3 regions of the Roseibium sp. 10G30-5 genome follow, and region 1 is predicted to be linked to each of the others. Evidence: predicted binding sites of a transcription regulator. Region 1 holds the regulator's gene; each other region holds the start of a gene.

Region 1 (4,195 bases):
TCATCTCGACCCGTGCGTCGCTGAAAGCGGTGCCGCCCAGCATCCGCAGTGCCGCACTGGGCATTGGGGCCTCCAAGATGCAGGCGGTATTCCACCATGTGTTGCCGCTGGCCATGCCCTGGCATCCTGACCGGCACGATCATCGGGTTGGCACAGGCGCTTGGCGAAACAGCGCCGCTGTTGCTGATCGGTATGGTTGGTTTCATCGCCTCGGAATACCCAGGCAATGCACTCGAAGGGTTCATTTCTCCCAACTCTGCCATGCCGGCGCAAATCTATGAGTGGGCCAAGCGCGCCGACCCTGCGTTTTATGAGCGAGCGTGGGGGCATCATCATTCTTCTGGTGGTCCTGATGACCATGAACATCGCCGCGATCATCCTGCGTCGCAAGTTTGAACGTCGTTGGTAAGAAAGGTCGTAAAGATGAATAATATGTCTGAAGCCACTGAGGCCATTGCCATGAGCAAGCATAAGATCCGCGCCGAAAAGGTTCAGGTGTTCTATGGCGACAACCATGCCATCAAGGACGTCGACCTTCAGATCGAACCGCAAACGGTGACCTCCTTCATCGGTCCGTCAGGGTGCGGCAAGTCGACCTTCCTGCGGTGTTTGAACCGGATGAACGACACCATCAACGGCTGTCGCGTTGAGGGAGATATCCTCATCGACAACGAAGATATCTACGATCCGAAGGTTGATCCGGTGCAGTTGCGGGCGAAAGTCGGCATGGTTTTTCAAAAACCAAACCCTTTCCCCAAGTCGATTTTCGACAATATTGCCTATGGGCCTCGGATCCATGGACATGCCCGCAAGAAAAGCGAACTGGACGAAATCGTTGCCTCCAGTTTGCAGAAAGCAGGCCTGTGGAATGAGGTCAAGGATCAGCCTGGATGCGCCGGGAACCGGGCTTTCTGGCGGTCAGCAGCAGCGCCTTTGTATCGCCCGCGCCATCGCTGTGAGCCCGGAAGTCATCCTGATGGATGAGCCCTGTTCAGCACTCGATCCCATCGCCACGGCAAAGGTGGAAGAGCTGATCGACGAGTTGCGTGAAAATTTTACAATCGTCATTGTCACACATTCGATGCAACAAGCTGCAAGAATATCTCAAAAGACAGCTTTCTTTCATATGGGCCATATGGTTGAGATGGGGGAAACCCAGGATATCTTCCATAACCCGAGAGATCAGCGAACCCAGGATTATATCACCGGGCGCTTCGGTTAAGGAGCTGGCTTAGCGAAAAAGGACGAAAGTGAAATGGCAGAACATACAGTCAAATCGTACGATGACGAGCTCAAGGCGCTCGCCGGACGCATTGCTGAAATGGGTGGCATTGCTGAGGAAATCACCTCGCATGCCGTCTCCTCTTTGGTGAAGCAGGATCTTGAGCTTGCCGAGGTGACGATTTCCAGGACGGGAAGCTTGATGATTTGCTGCATGACATCGAAATGCGTAGTGTCATGGTCATCGCGCGCCGCCAGCCCATGGGGCAGGATCTGCGCGAAATCATGGCCGCCGGTCGCATTGCCAACGATCTGGAACGTGTGGGCGACATGGCCAAGAACATCGCCAAGCGCGTGATCGCCATGGATGCTGGCCTCAAGTCGCAGAAGCTGGCGATTGGTGTTGAGCATATGACCGAATTGGCGCTGTCACAGCTCAAGTCGGTGCTGGATGCCTACACCCGCAAGGATGCGGAACTGGCACGTGAAGTCTGGACCCGCGATGCGGAAGTTGATGCCATCTACACCTCGTTGTTCCGCGAACTGCTGACTTACATGATGGAAGATCCCCGCAATATTTCGCAGTGCGCGCATCTGTTGTTCTGTGCCAAGAACATTGAGCGCATTGGCGACCATGCGACGAATATCGCCGAGAATGTTTTTTACATGGCGAAGGGAGAGCGCCTGGGTGATGAACGCCCGCGTGTTGATGAGACCGGGGTGGAAGACCGAGAAGAAGTCTGATGGCTGGGGAAGGGGTCCCCAAAGCCATCACTTGGAGTGTGAAATGTAATGCCGAAGGTACTCATCGTCGAAGATGAAGAGCCCATCAGCCTGATGCTGAAGTACAATCTGGAAGCGGAAGGATATGAGGTCGAAACCTGCGAACGCGGCGATGAAGCCGAGGTTCGCCTTCGTGAAGTTCTTCCCGACCTGCTTTTGCTCGACTGGATGCTGCCCGGATTGTCGGGTATCGAGTTGTGTCGCCGCTTGCGCATGCGTGAGGAAAGCGAGCGCTTGCCGATCATCATGATGACGGCGCGTGGAGAAGAGACCGAGCGCGTGCGCGGTCTCTCCACCGGTGCAGACGACTATGTGGTCAAGCCGTTTTCTGTGCCCGAACTGACAGCGCGGGTGCGGGCGATCTTGCGCCGGGTGAACCCGGAAGTCGTCTCCAGCATGTTGCGCATGGGCGACATTGAACTGGACCGCGAAACGCATCGCGTTCGTCGCAACAGCAAAGAAGTTCATCTCGGACCGACGGAGTTCCGCTTGCTGGAATTCCTCATGACGGCCCCGGGACGTGTCTTCTCGCGTGAGCAACTTCTGGATGGTGTCTGGGGGCATGATGTCTATGTGGACGAGCGCACTGTCGACGTTCACGTCGGGCGCTTGCGCAAAGCTCTCAACCGTGGTCGCGTGAAAGATCCGATCCGCACTGTGCGTGGCGCGGGCTATGCTTTCAATGACCAGTTTGCAGTGGCTGCCGACTGATCCTTCCGAGTCGTTCGTTCGGACAGGCTGACTTTTCGGGCATGGCTTCCTTGAAGCTGTGCCCGTTTTGCTTTCTGGGGCGCGAGATGCTCTTTCACGCGCCTCAGAGGGGCGCATTCTATTTGCGGCTGTCATGCTATGCGGGCGAAAGTTGGCCTGCCGGTTCGTCGCCTCACAGGTCTTCGTGGTAGGGTGACGGTATCTCAAGCGCTATACTTCAAACACAAGAAAGCCCGCCAGATGGCGGGCTTTCTTGTAAGATCAACCTGATTTGAGAACGGTCAGGACGCTTTGGCGTTGGCAACAACCTTGCGCTCACGGCGGCGATCGCTGACAGGCTGATAGGCGACCTTGCAATGATGGGCACAATAAGGGGCGCCGGCATCAGAGTTGCGACCGCAGAAATAGAAGTCATCGGTGCTTGGATCGCCAATCGGCCATTTGCAGGTGTTTTCCGTCAGCGTCAGGATCGTCGCGCGCTGAGAGATCGGGATCACCAGATCATTGGCGCGCTTTTCCTTCGGGGCTTCCATCGGAACGGCATCGAAAATCGGCTCCGGCTGCAACGCGGCGTTGCCATGGGTCGGAAAGCTGGCCGGTTTTGACGGAGCAGCTTGTGTCGCGGACGGGGCCGCAGCACCTGTGCTTGTCTGTGGGGCGGTTGTCGAGCGGGCACGACGTGGCTTGCTCGCCTGAGCCGGCGCCTTAGCGCGGCCCGACAGGCCAAGACGATGGACTTTACCGATGACGGCGTTTCGCGTCACACCGCCAAGTTCGGAGGCAATTTGGCTTGCGCTGTGTCCCTCGGTCCAAAGCTTCTTGAGCAGTTCAACGCGATCGTTTGTCCAACTCATTTGCCGCACCCCTTAAGTGTATGGTTAATAAAAGCAGCCATTAACCATAGGCATTAAGATACGTTCGCAACGCATCAGGCTTTAGCACATATAGTGCTTTCAGATTGCTTGCCGCACGATATGTCGTGGCTGACAGGATGGAGCGTACAATAGCCGTAAAACGCCACGCAAGGTTGCGGTCCCAAACAGCTGGGGACGAAAAGACTTTTCCCCAGAATAGCCATCTTGCTGGCGGTGCATATGAAATTGGCTCGTTTAGGCCATTTCCGTTGACAATCTGCCCTTGCCGTTGTCTATAAAACCTCGACTTGGTCTGGCCGCCTGAACGGGCGGCCTGTTTTTGTTTTTCGCAGCAACACCTTGAAAGTCTGCGCGGAAACGGCAACCGGGTCGATCATCAAAGCCTCCAAAGGAGTGACGGGAAATGGCGGCGTCTGCGCTGTACGGAACATATGCAAGATCGAACCTGGAGTTTGATCACGGGGAAGGTGTCTGGCTGGTAACGAAAGACGGCCGACGATTCCTCGATTGCGGTTCCGGCATTGCGGTCAATTCCCTTGGTCATGCCCATCCGCATCTCGTTGAAGCGCTGAAGTCGCAAGCCGAGAAGCTGTGGCATACGTCCA
Region 2 (4,195 bases), 630 kb from region 1:
ACGCTTCCGTCCCCTCGGTCGAAACATAAAGCTCCGTGGGTTCGGCGTCCGCCGAGATAACAAGCTGCACGTGATTATCATACAAGGTGTCGATCAGATTGATGAACCTCTTTGCCTCGTTTCTGCGCTCACGAGACAACACCGGCACGCCCTCCAAAAAGATGGTGCGGTATTTCTCGGCAATTTGCAGGTAGTCGGCCGCGCCTAGCGGCTGCATGCAGAGCTCTTCAAACGTGAAGCGTGCGGTGCCATCAGCAACAGCACGCACCTCGATCTTGCGACCCTTGTACTCAATCAAATCTTTTGAAACGGGCGATCCATTGACCAGCTTTCGCCATGCATCGTCCATGCGCTCCTCGGCATGGTCATTCAACGGTGAAATATACACCGGTGCCCCGCCAAGCTTCTCCAGGCGATAGTCCGTCGGACTGTCGAGCCAGAGCACGTCAACGTGCTGTTGAAGAAGATCGATGAAGGGGAGAAACAACTGACGGTTGAGGCCGTCCTTATAGAGATTGTTTGGCTCGACGTTCGACGTCGCCACCACCACGACACCAAGGGCGAACAACTGGGTGAACAAGCGCCCCAGAATCATGGCGTCGGTAATATCTGTTACGGAAAATTCGTCGAAACACAAAAGCCGGGTTTCGTCCGCGATCTGGCGCGCGACCGGAGGAATAGGATCATCCTCTTTCACCTCACCGCGCTTCAACGCCTGCCGATGCTGGAAAATGCGCTCATGCACATCGGCCATGAATTCATGAAAATGTGTTCTGCGCTTACGGCGAACAACCGCCACGTCAAGGAACAGGTCCATCAGCATGGTCTTGCCACGCCCTACTCCACCCCAGACGTAAAGCCCTTTCACCCGAGGCTGGTCTTTCGTGCGTTTGCTGAACAACCACCCGAGAGAGCTCTTTTTCGTCGCAAGCCTGGTTTCCGACAAACGCACATTGAGAGCATCCAGTTTATTGACCACCTCACGCTGCAACGGATCATCACTGATCTTTCCCGCCGCCACCATCGACTGGTAGCGATGTCTTAGAGCATGACTGATGGGTGCATCGACTTTCAACTTCGGAACGCTCCGTTGTCAGTTGGACACCTCATCCCGGTCAGTGCCGCGGTGAAATGTCGCACAATGACCTTCGCATAAGCTTAAAATCACGCAGATGCAAGCAAAGCAAATGAGCACATCTCACTCACCTTGCGAAATCAAATAGTTAGAATTTTCGCGATGCAACCTGAAGGCGCCGGAGAAATAAAATCCCCTAATGGGTTTGCACGCTTCCAAGGCTCATCGCACTGCAAAAACGCGATAAGGGCCCATAAGGCCCCTATCTTGTTTCACAAGCCGTGCCGAAACGCTGACTTAACGATGCATCGTGACCTGTTTGCCCGATGCTGTCGTGCCGCTGAATTGCTGCCCGCCGACCGAGTAAAGCTGAACGAGAACATCACCGCTGGCGCTTTTCAACACCAGCTTCTTGCCTTCGATATTCAGGCAGAAATGCCTGCGAGGGTTGGCGACGTACACCCACGCGAGTTGGCCCGGTAGCCACCCGACCAAGACGTCAGCGCCATGAACGCCATGCAGGTTTCGCTGGACGACTGCAATTTCCAGCCCCCGCCCATCTCACTGCGGTTGATATCCTGCGCCGTTCCCGGCTCCGGCAACGAGGCCACCTGCATAGAAGACTGCCCGCCTGCATCCCCCATACGGTCACCGCCCATCGTGCCACTCATCGCAGACGCCTGATCGGAATTGGTGATGGTTGTGCCAGGGAGGAGGAGAGGAAGAATCAAGCGGCGCAAGCTGCCCGCCCTGAATCGGTTGTGTCGGAGCGGCCGGCAGCGAAGGCGCGGAATAATCCGGCTGGCCAGAGAGACGCTGACAGCCTGCGACTCCCACCGCCAGACACATGATGCTCGTCAAAATGACACCGCTCTTCATAAGCAATGAACCCTTCTTGCAACCGCTGTAATGTTTTCTCGCCAAGGTCGCCCGGTCAAGACGGGCAACGTTTCATCCCTAGTGTTAACGATACTTGCCCGAAAACAAAAGTGAGACATGGAGAATTGTGAGGAGAAGGGGCCGAAGATCTGGTTAAAAACGACAAAGAAAGACGGCTATACAAGTGCAATGAGCCGCTTGATGACGCAAGAGGCGCAGAAACATCCGTGCGCCTTCTTGCATCTAACGTGCGAGCCAACCGGACACCGACCCCTCAGGCAACTTCGAGATCCGGACCCGCGCGATATTGATCCGCACCTAGCACCTGATCCACCGCCTGCCGAATGCGCCGGAAATATTCTTTTGCGGCCTCAAAAGACTGCGGGAAAGGCCGAACGCCCGCCACATGCCAATGATCTTCAAACGTAGTGCCACGCCAATCACGTGGCAGTGGCAAAGGAGCCATTCGAGACAGATAGATCACACGGTCCGGAACGATTGGCCCATATGGCATGCAGAAGACGTCGGCGCTCTTGGGCTGCAAACCTTCGCTGCTGATCGACTTTGCCGAAAGCAACTTTGTGACCGCCGGATGCAAAACATCGCCCGGCTCCACGCCTGCAGAAAAAGCGCGCACAAGCCCCTGACCCGTTGCATTGACATAGGCTTCAGCCAATGGACCAAGCAACGTATTATCGGGACAAATAAAGAGGATCGTCGTCTTTGGCACTTTTTTCTCCTGCCACTCGGCGGACACACCCTAACGCTGGCCACCTTGTAGCGCTGAGGACCAACACATTTATGACAGATGCACCACCCAATCGGAGACTTAACCCATTCATCCCCGGTTGGTTCCATTGTCAAAAAACCGGAGCGCCATGCGACGTCCAGAGGCTTTTCATGTCTTGTGCATTGATCATCTCATGCGAACGGCTTAATTGGGCTTGTGAATTATCCGCTCCGCGATGTGCCGTCAGTCCGGCCCGCGCCCAACTGGAGAGTTTTCCATGTCCATCGCGCTCTGGTGTGTTCTCATTGCAGCCATTCTCCCCGCGCTCAGCGCCTTTCCGGCCAAGGCAAACAAGAGCTTCGACAATGCCAACCCACGCGACCCGGACTATTGGAAAGGCGGCTTCCCCGCGCGCGCCATGGGCGCTCAGCAAAACGGCTTCGAAGCCTTCCCATTCTTCGCTGTCGCGGTGATCATTGGACTTTGGCAAGGCGGCAATGCGGAGTGGATCAACAAGCTGGCGGAACTTTTTATCGCCATGCGTCTTATTTACATTGGTTGCTATTACGCCAACCGGGCGACCCCGCGATCCCTCTCCTGGATGGTCGGCTTTCTCTGCACTCTTGGCATCTTCACCAGCCCGCTCTGGAGCGTGTGACGAATAAGTGAAATCTGGCGTATCTGGAGCTGCTCCATTGCGAAACAAGGTGGAAGTATCTACGTTTAACTGGGCGCCGAACTCAAAATCTTGAAGGACTTCCCGTGGCGTATGTAAACCCGCCGTCTACGTCTCTGGGCAAGGATGCACAGGCCCTGACCGGTACTGCCGAAGACCATATTGTTGATACGCTGATCATCGAACGCGGTGAGAAAGTCATGTCCCGGCCCTGGTGGCCGCTTGTTCGCCCGTTGGCGCTGCGTGTCTTGCGATACCGGCAAGCGCTTCAGATGTCAGACGAAATCGCTGGTATGTCGGCGATTGAAGTCTTTGAATATCTGAGTGATCTTCTGGAAATGCATGTGACCGTCGAGGGCTTGGATAACGTGCCCGCCGAAGGCCCAATGGTGCTTGTTTCCAATCACCCAACCGGCATCGCAGATGGTGTGGTTCTGTTTGATGCCATTCGCCAGCGCCGCACTGATCTCTCCATTTTTGCCAATCGTGATGCCATTCGCGTAAGCCCGCGACTTGCTGACATGATTGTTCCGGTGGAGTGGCGGCATGAATTCAAATCCCGCGAAAAAGCCCGGGAAACCCTGTCTCTCTCCGCCAAGGCCTTTCGGGAAGGACGATGCGTCGTGCTGTTCCCCTCAGGGCGTCTGGCCTATTGGAACGAGGGGAAATTGACGGAGCGACCTTGGATGACATCGGCGCTGGCTCTTGCCCGGCGCAATGACGCGCCAATCATTCCCATGCACATGGGCGGGCGCAACTCCGGCCTGTTCTACTTCCTGTCTCGCATCTCCACTGAATTGCGCGATATGACGATCTTCAACGAACTTTTGAACAA
Region 3 (4,195 bases), 1.7 Mb from region 1:
ACAGTGTCTGCGGGAGCCAATGTCGGCGAACGTCTGATGGCAATTGGCGAGCGCCACTATGGCGACATTCGCGCAACCGCCACCGACTGGCTGTCGCGCGTTGAAATCAATGAAAACCGCATCGACGATCTGCCGCGCACGTTCTCCGGCGGCATGCGTCAGCGCTTGCAGATTGCCTGCAATCTCGTGACCTCACCACGCCTCGTCTTCATGGATGAGCCGACCGGTGGATTGGATGTCTCTGTGCAGGCCCGACTTCTCGATCTGTTGCGCCAGCTGGTGCATGATCTCGGACTGGCCGTCATCATCGTGACCCACGATCTGGCAGTCGCTCGCCTTCTGTCGGATCGCATGATGGTCATGAAAGACGGCCATGTCATCGAACACGGCCTGACCGATCGCATTCTGGATGACCCGCGTGAGCCTTACACGCAGCTCCTCGTTTCTTCCATTCTTCAGGTCTGAGCAGAAAGGGTCTTGATATGACACATCGGCTTGTCGTTTCCGACGTTTCGAAGTCGTTCACAATGCACTTGCGCGGCGGACATCTCCTTCCCGTCGTGCAAAATGTCAATTTTACCCTGCGCGAAGGCACATGTGCCGTTCTTGGCGGGCCATCGGGGGCCGGCAAAAGCTCCATTCTCAAGATGGTGTACGGCAATTACGGCGTCGACACGGGACAGATCCTCGTTTGCCATACAGATGGTCAGGTGGATCTGGCGACCGCATCTCCGCGTGAGGTGCTGGCTGTGCGCCGGGACACCATCGGCTATGTCAGCCAGTTCCTGCGCACCGTGCCTCGTGTCTCGGCACTCGACATCGTCGCCGAACCTCTGACCGATCGCGGCGTTGATCTGGAAGAAGCGCGCGAAAAGGCCCGCACCCTGCTTGCCCGTCTCAATCTGCCGAAAGACCTCTGGTCGTTGCCGCCAGCAACCTTTTCTGGCGGCGAGCAGCAGCGCGTCAACATTGCGCGCGGCTTCATCACCGACCACCCTATGTTGCTGCTGGATGAGCCGACCGCATCTCTGGATGCGCTCAACCGTCAGGTTGTCATCGAGATGATCCGCGAGAAAAAAACGCAAGGCATCGCCATGCTGGGCATCTTCCACGATGAAACAGTGCGTGAAGCCGTCGCCGACGACATCATTGACGTCAGCCTGTTTTCAACCAAAAGGGACGCCGCCTGAATGACCAAACTTTCGCAAAAGCCTTTGATTCACCCAGTGCGCTGCGTTGCAGATGATTGCAAGCTTGGCCGCTACACCGAGATCGCGGAAGGGTGCCGGATCAGCGAAACCGAGCTGGGCGACTATTCCTACATCGAGAACAACGGCACAGTCTGGTGCGCCCGTATCGGCAAATTCGCCAATATCGCCTCAACGGTTCGCATCAATGCCACCAACCACCCAATGTGGCGGGCGACCCTGCACCACTTCACTTACCGCGCCGGGGATTACTGGCCAGATGCCGAAACCGAAGAGGACTTCTTCGACTGGCGGCGCAGCAACCGCGTCATCATTGGTCACGATGTCTGGATCGGCCACGGTGCCACAGTGTTGCCAGGTGTGACGATCGGCAACGGCGCCATTGTTGGCGCTGGCGCGGTCGTCTCCAAGGACGTCGCGCCCTATACGATTGTTGGCGGGGTCGCCGCCAAGAAGATCAAGAACCGCTTTGATCCAGAGATCGCAACCCGCATGGACGCACTCGCCTGGTGGGACTGGGATCATGACCGACTTCGCGTTGCGCTGGAAGACTTCCGCAAGCTCGATGCAGCCGGCTTTCTGGATCGCCACGAAAAGGGATAAACCAAGCATGAGATTTTTCCCAGCTTCGAGATACCCTTAATATTGAGCCAGACGCCTCTTATCCATAAGACATGAGGAGCGCCTGGCTTTTTTATCTTATATTCAAAACAAATACTTTAACAAAACTGACACATAAACTTCAAAATACTATAACCTATCCTAGAATTTTCTTACCCAGATTGTATCTGAAATACGTCAATCATGATTATATCTACCTCTCTATATTAATATAAGACATTGATATTTATATATATTAATTGGCTGTCCAATTTTTCAGCATCGCTTTTTGAAAAATACCAAAGCTTCCGCACCTTATGTAATCAAACTGACATGAAATGCTTTTATTTGTCCAAATCGAAAAGACAAAAATAACAAGTCGCCAACTCGCGATTTGAAAACCGATAAAAATTTTATCGAACTCGGACAAATATAGGCAGAGAAATATGCTGCAACTCACAGGCGTGTCGCGCGTCTTCGGTTCCAAGACCGCCGTAGATGATGTCAGTTTTGCCATTCCGTCAGGACAGATGGTTGGCATTATCGGACGCTCGGGCGCAGGCAAGTCTACTCTTCTGCGCATGTTGAACCGGTTGTCCAAGCCGACATCTGGCCAGATCCGTTTTGGCGATCTGGAAATCTCGTCCTTGCGCGGCAACAAGCTGCGCCATTGGCAGCGCGATTGCGCCATGATCTTCCAGCAGTTCAACCTTGTGCCGCGGATCGATGTGTTGACCAACGTCATGCTCGGTCGCCTGAACCACCGCAACACAGCCCTCAGCCTGTTGAACATCTTCTCGCAGGAAGAACGCATGATGGCGCTCGCCTCTCTGGAGCGCCTCGGCATTGCCCAGACCGCTTTGCAGACAGCAGGCACACTGTCCGGCGGTCAGCAACAGCGTGTCGCGATCTGTCGCGCCCTGATGCAGCAGCCGAAAGTCATGCTGGCGGATGAGCCGATTGCCTCGCTTGATCCGATGAACGCCAAAATCGTCATGGACGCTCTGGAAGACATCAACAAGCGCGACGGCATCACCGTTATCACCAACCTGCACACACTCGACACGGCCCGCCGGTATTGCGGGCGCATCATCGGCATGGCGCACGGCCGCGTCGTTTTTGATGGTTCTCCCGACGAGCTGACGACAGCCGCAGTCAACGAAATCTATGGCGCAGACGGCAGCATCGATGAATCGATGACATCGACCAGCCTGTCTTCGCCTGTTCCGCCTTCGGCTCCGGCCGACATCGAAGCTCTCGCTGTCGCCCAGTAAGCCGCATCCCATCGCCCGCCCGCGTCACAGGCATACATCTCTTTACTCTTGAACAGTCGTCCGGGGGGAACCGGACAACAGGAGACGTCTTATGTTGAAGAAAGTCCTTATCGCAGCGACGACCGTCCTGACGCTCGCTTCGTCTGCAAGCGCTGCAGAACTGAAAGAATTCCGCGTTGGTATTCTTGGCGGCGAAAATCAGACAGACCGTCTGCGTAACTATTCCTGCCTGTCCGACCACATCAAGAAGGCTCTTGGTGTCGACAAAGTCAGCCTCTTCCCGGCTGCCGACTATGACGGCGTTATCCAGGGTCTGCTCGGCGGCACGCTCGACTTCGCTGAACTCGGCGCTTCCGGTTACGCCAAGGCTTACCTGGCCGACCCGAAGGCTGTTGAGCCTGTTCTGACCACGGTTCAGACAGACGGTTCTGCTGGTTACCATTCCGTCATGGTTGCCCGCAAAGATTCCGGCATGACCAAGCTGTCCGACATGAAGGGCAAGAAACTTGGCTTTGCTGACCCGGATTCGACTTCTGGTTACCTGGTCCCGACCGTTGCTCTGCCAAAAGACATCGGCATGCCGGTTGACAAGTTCTTCTCGTCCACCGGCTTCGGCGGCGGTCACGAAAACCTGGTTCTTGAAGTTCTCAAGGGCACGTTCGATGCCGGCACAACCTGGGCTTCGGGCGTGGGCGACTTTGAAGACGGTTACACCTCGGGCAACCTTCGCAAGATGGTCGACAAGGGCGAACTGGACATGAACGACCTCGTTCAGCTCTGGGAATCCCCGTTGATCCCGAACGGCCCGATCGTTCTGCGGTCTTCGCTTTCCGATGAGAACAAGAAGAAGATCGTCGACATGCTGATCGATATGTCCAAGAACGACCGCGACTGCTTCTCGGCTGTCGAAGGTGGTGACTACAAGGGCTACAAGAAGGTTACGGCGAAGTTCTACGAAACCATCATTGCAGCACGCAAGCAGACCATCGGCGACTAATCGCCCCCTGTGTGAACCAGCACCGCGGCGTCCTCGCCGCGGTGTCTTTTTGTCAAGAAGCCGGTATCCCTGATGACGATCAATTCTTCGGTGCTCAGCCCGCAAAGCCAGCAGAT

Evidence for each region. Region 1 encodes PhoB, which activates phosphate uptake and scavenging genes when phosphate is short. Its sites were predicted from a motif close to TGTCATNNANCTGTCAT; they were not measured.
Region 2: AC0L7U_RS12685 (arsenate-mycothiol transferase ArsC) is a predicted target of PhoB. The motif match lies at 2,745-2,761, and genes of this name have one in related genera.
Region 3: phnC (phosphonate ABC transporter ATP-binding protein) is a predicted target of PhoB. The motif match lies at 2,127-2,143, and genes of this name have one in related genera.

What each region holds. Positions count from the first base shown of each region.
Region 1 covers NZ_CM147918.1:3,127,940-3,132,134, forward strand. Annotated here, with positions in the region: partial or broken gene pstA (phosphate ABC transporter permease PstA) at 1-409, shown strand, start outside; partial or broken gene pstB (phosphate ABC transporter ATP-binding protein PstB) at 433-1,222, shown strand; partial or broken gene phoU (phosphate signaling complex protein PhoU) at 1,256-1,965, shown strand; gene phoB (phosphate regulon transcriptional regulator PhoB) at 2,014-2,715, shown strand; gene AC0L7U_RS15870 (GcrA family cell cycle regulator) at 2,997-3,569, opposite strand; gene AC0L7U_RS15875 (acetylornithine transaminase) at 3,994-4,195, shown strand, end outside.
Region 2 covers NZ_CM147918.1:2,501,697-2,505,891, reverse strand. Annotated here, with positions in the region: gene zapE (cell division protein ZapE) at 1-1,024, opposite strand, end outside; gene AC0L7U_RS12695 (hypothetical protein) at 1,373-1,480, opposite strand; gene AC0L7U_RS12690 (AprI/Inh family metalloprotease inhibitor) at 1,501-1,815, opposite strand; gene AC0L7U_RS12685 (arsenate-mycothiol transferase ArsC) at 2,229-2,684, opposite strand; gene AC0L7U_RS12680 (MAPEG family protein) at 2,962-3,342, shown strand; gene AC0L7U_RS12675 (1-acyl-sn-glycerol-3-phosphate acyltransferase) at 3,447-4,195, shown strand, end outside.
Region 3 covers NZ_CM147918.1:1,378,647-1,382,841, forward strand. Annotated here, with positions in the region: gene phnK (phosphonate C-P lyase system protein PhnK) at 1-465, shown strand, start outside; gene phnL (phosphonate C-P lyase system protein PhnL) at 483-1,190, shown strand; gene AC0L7U_RS07010 (DapH/DapD/GlmU-related protein) at 1,191-1,811, shown strand; gene phnC (phosphonate ABC transporter ATP-binding protein) at 2,255-3,082, shown strand; gene phnD (phosphonate ABC transporter substrate-binding protein) at 3,174-4,079, shown strand; partial or broken gene phnE (phosphonate ABC transporter, permease protein PhnE) at 4,152-4,195, shown strand, end outside.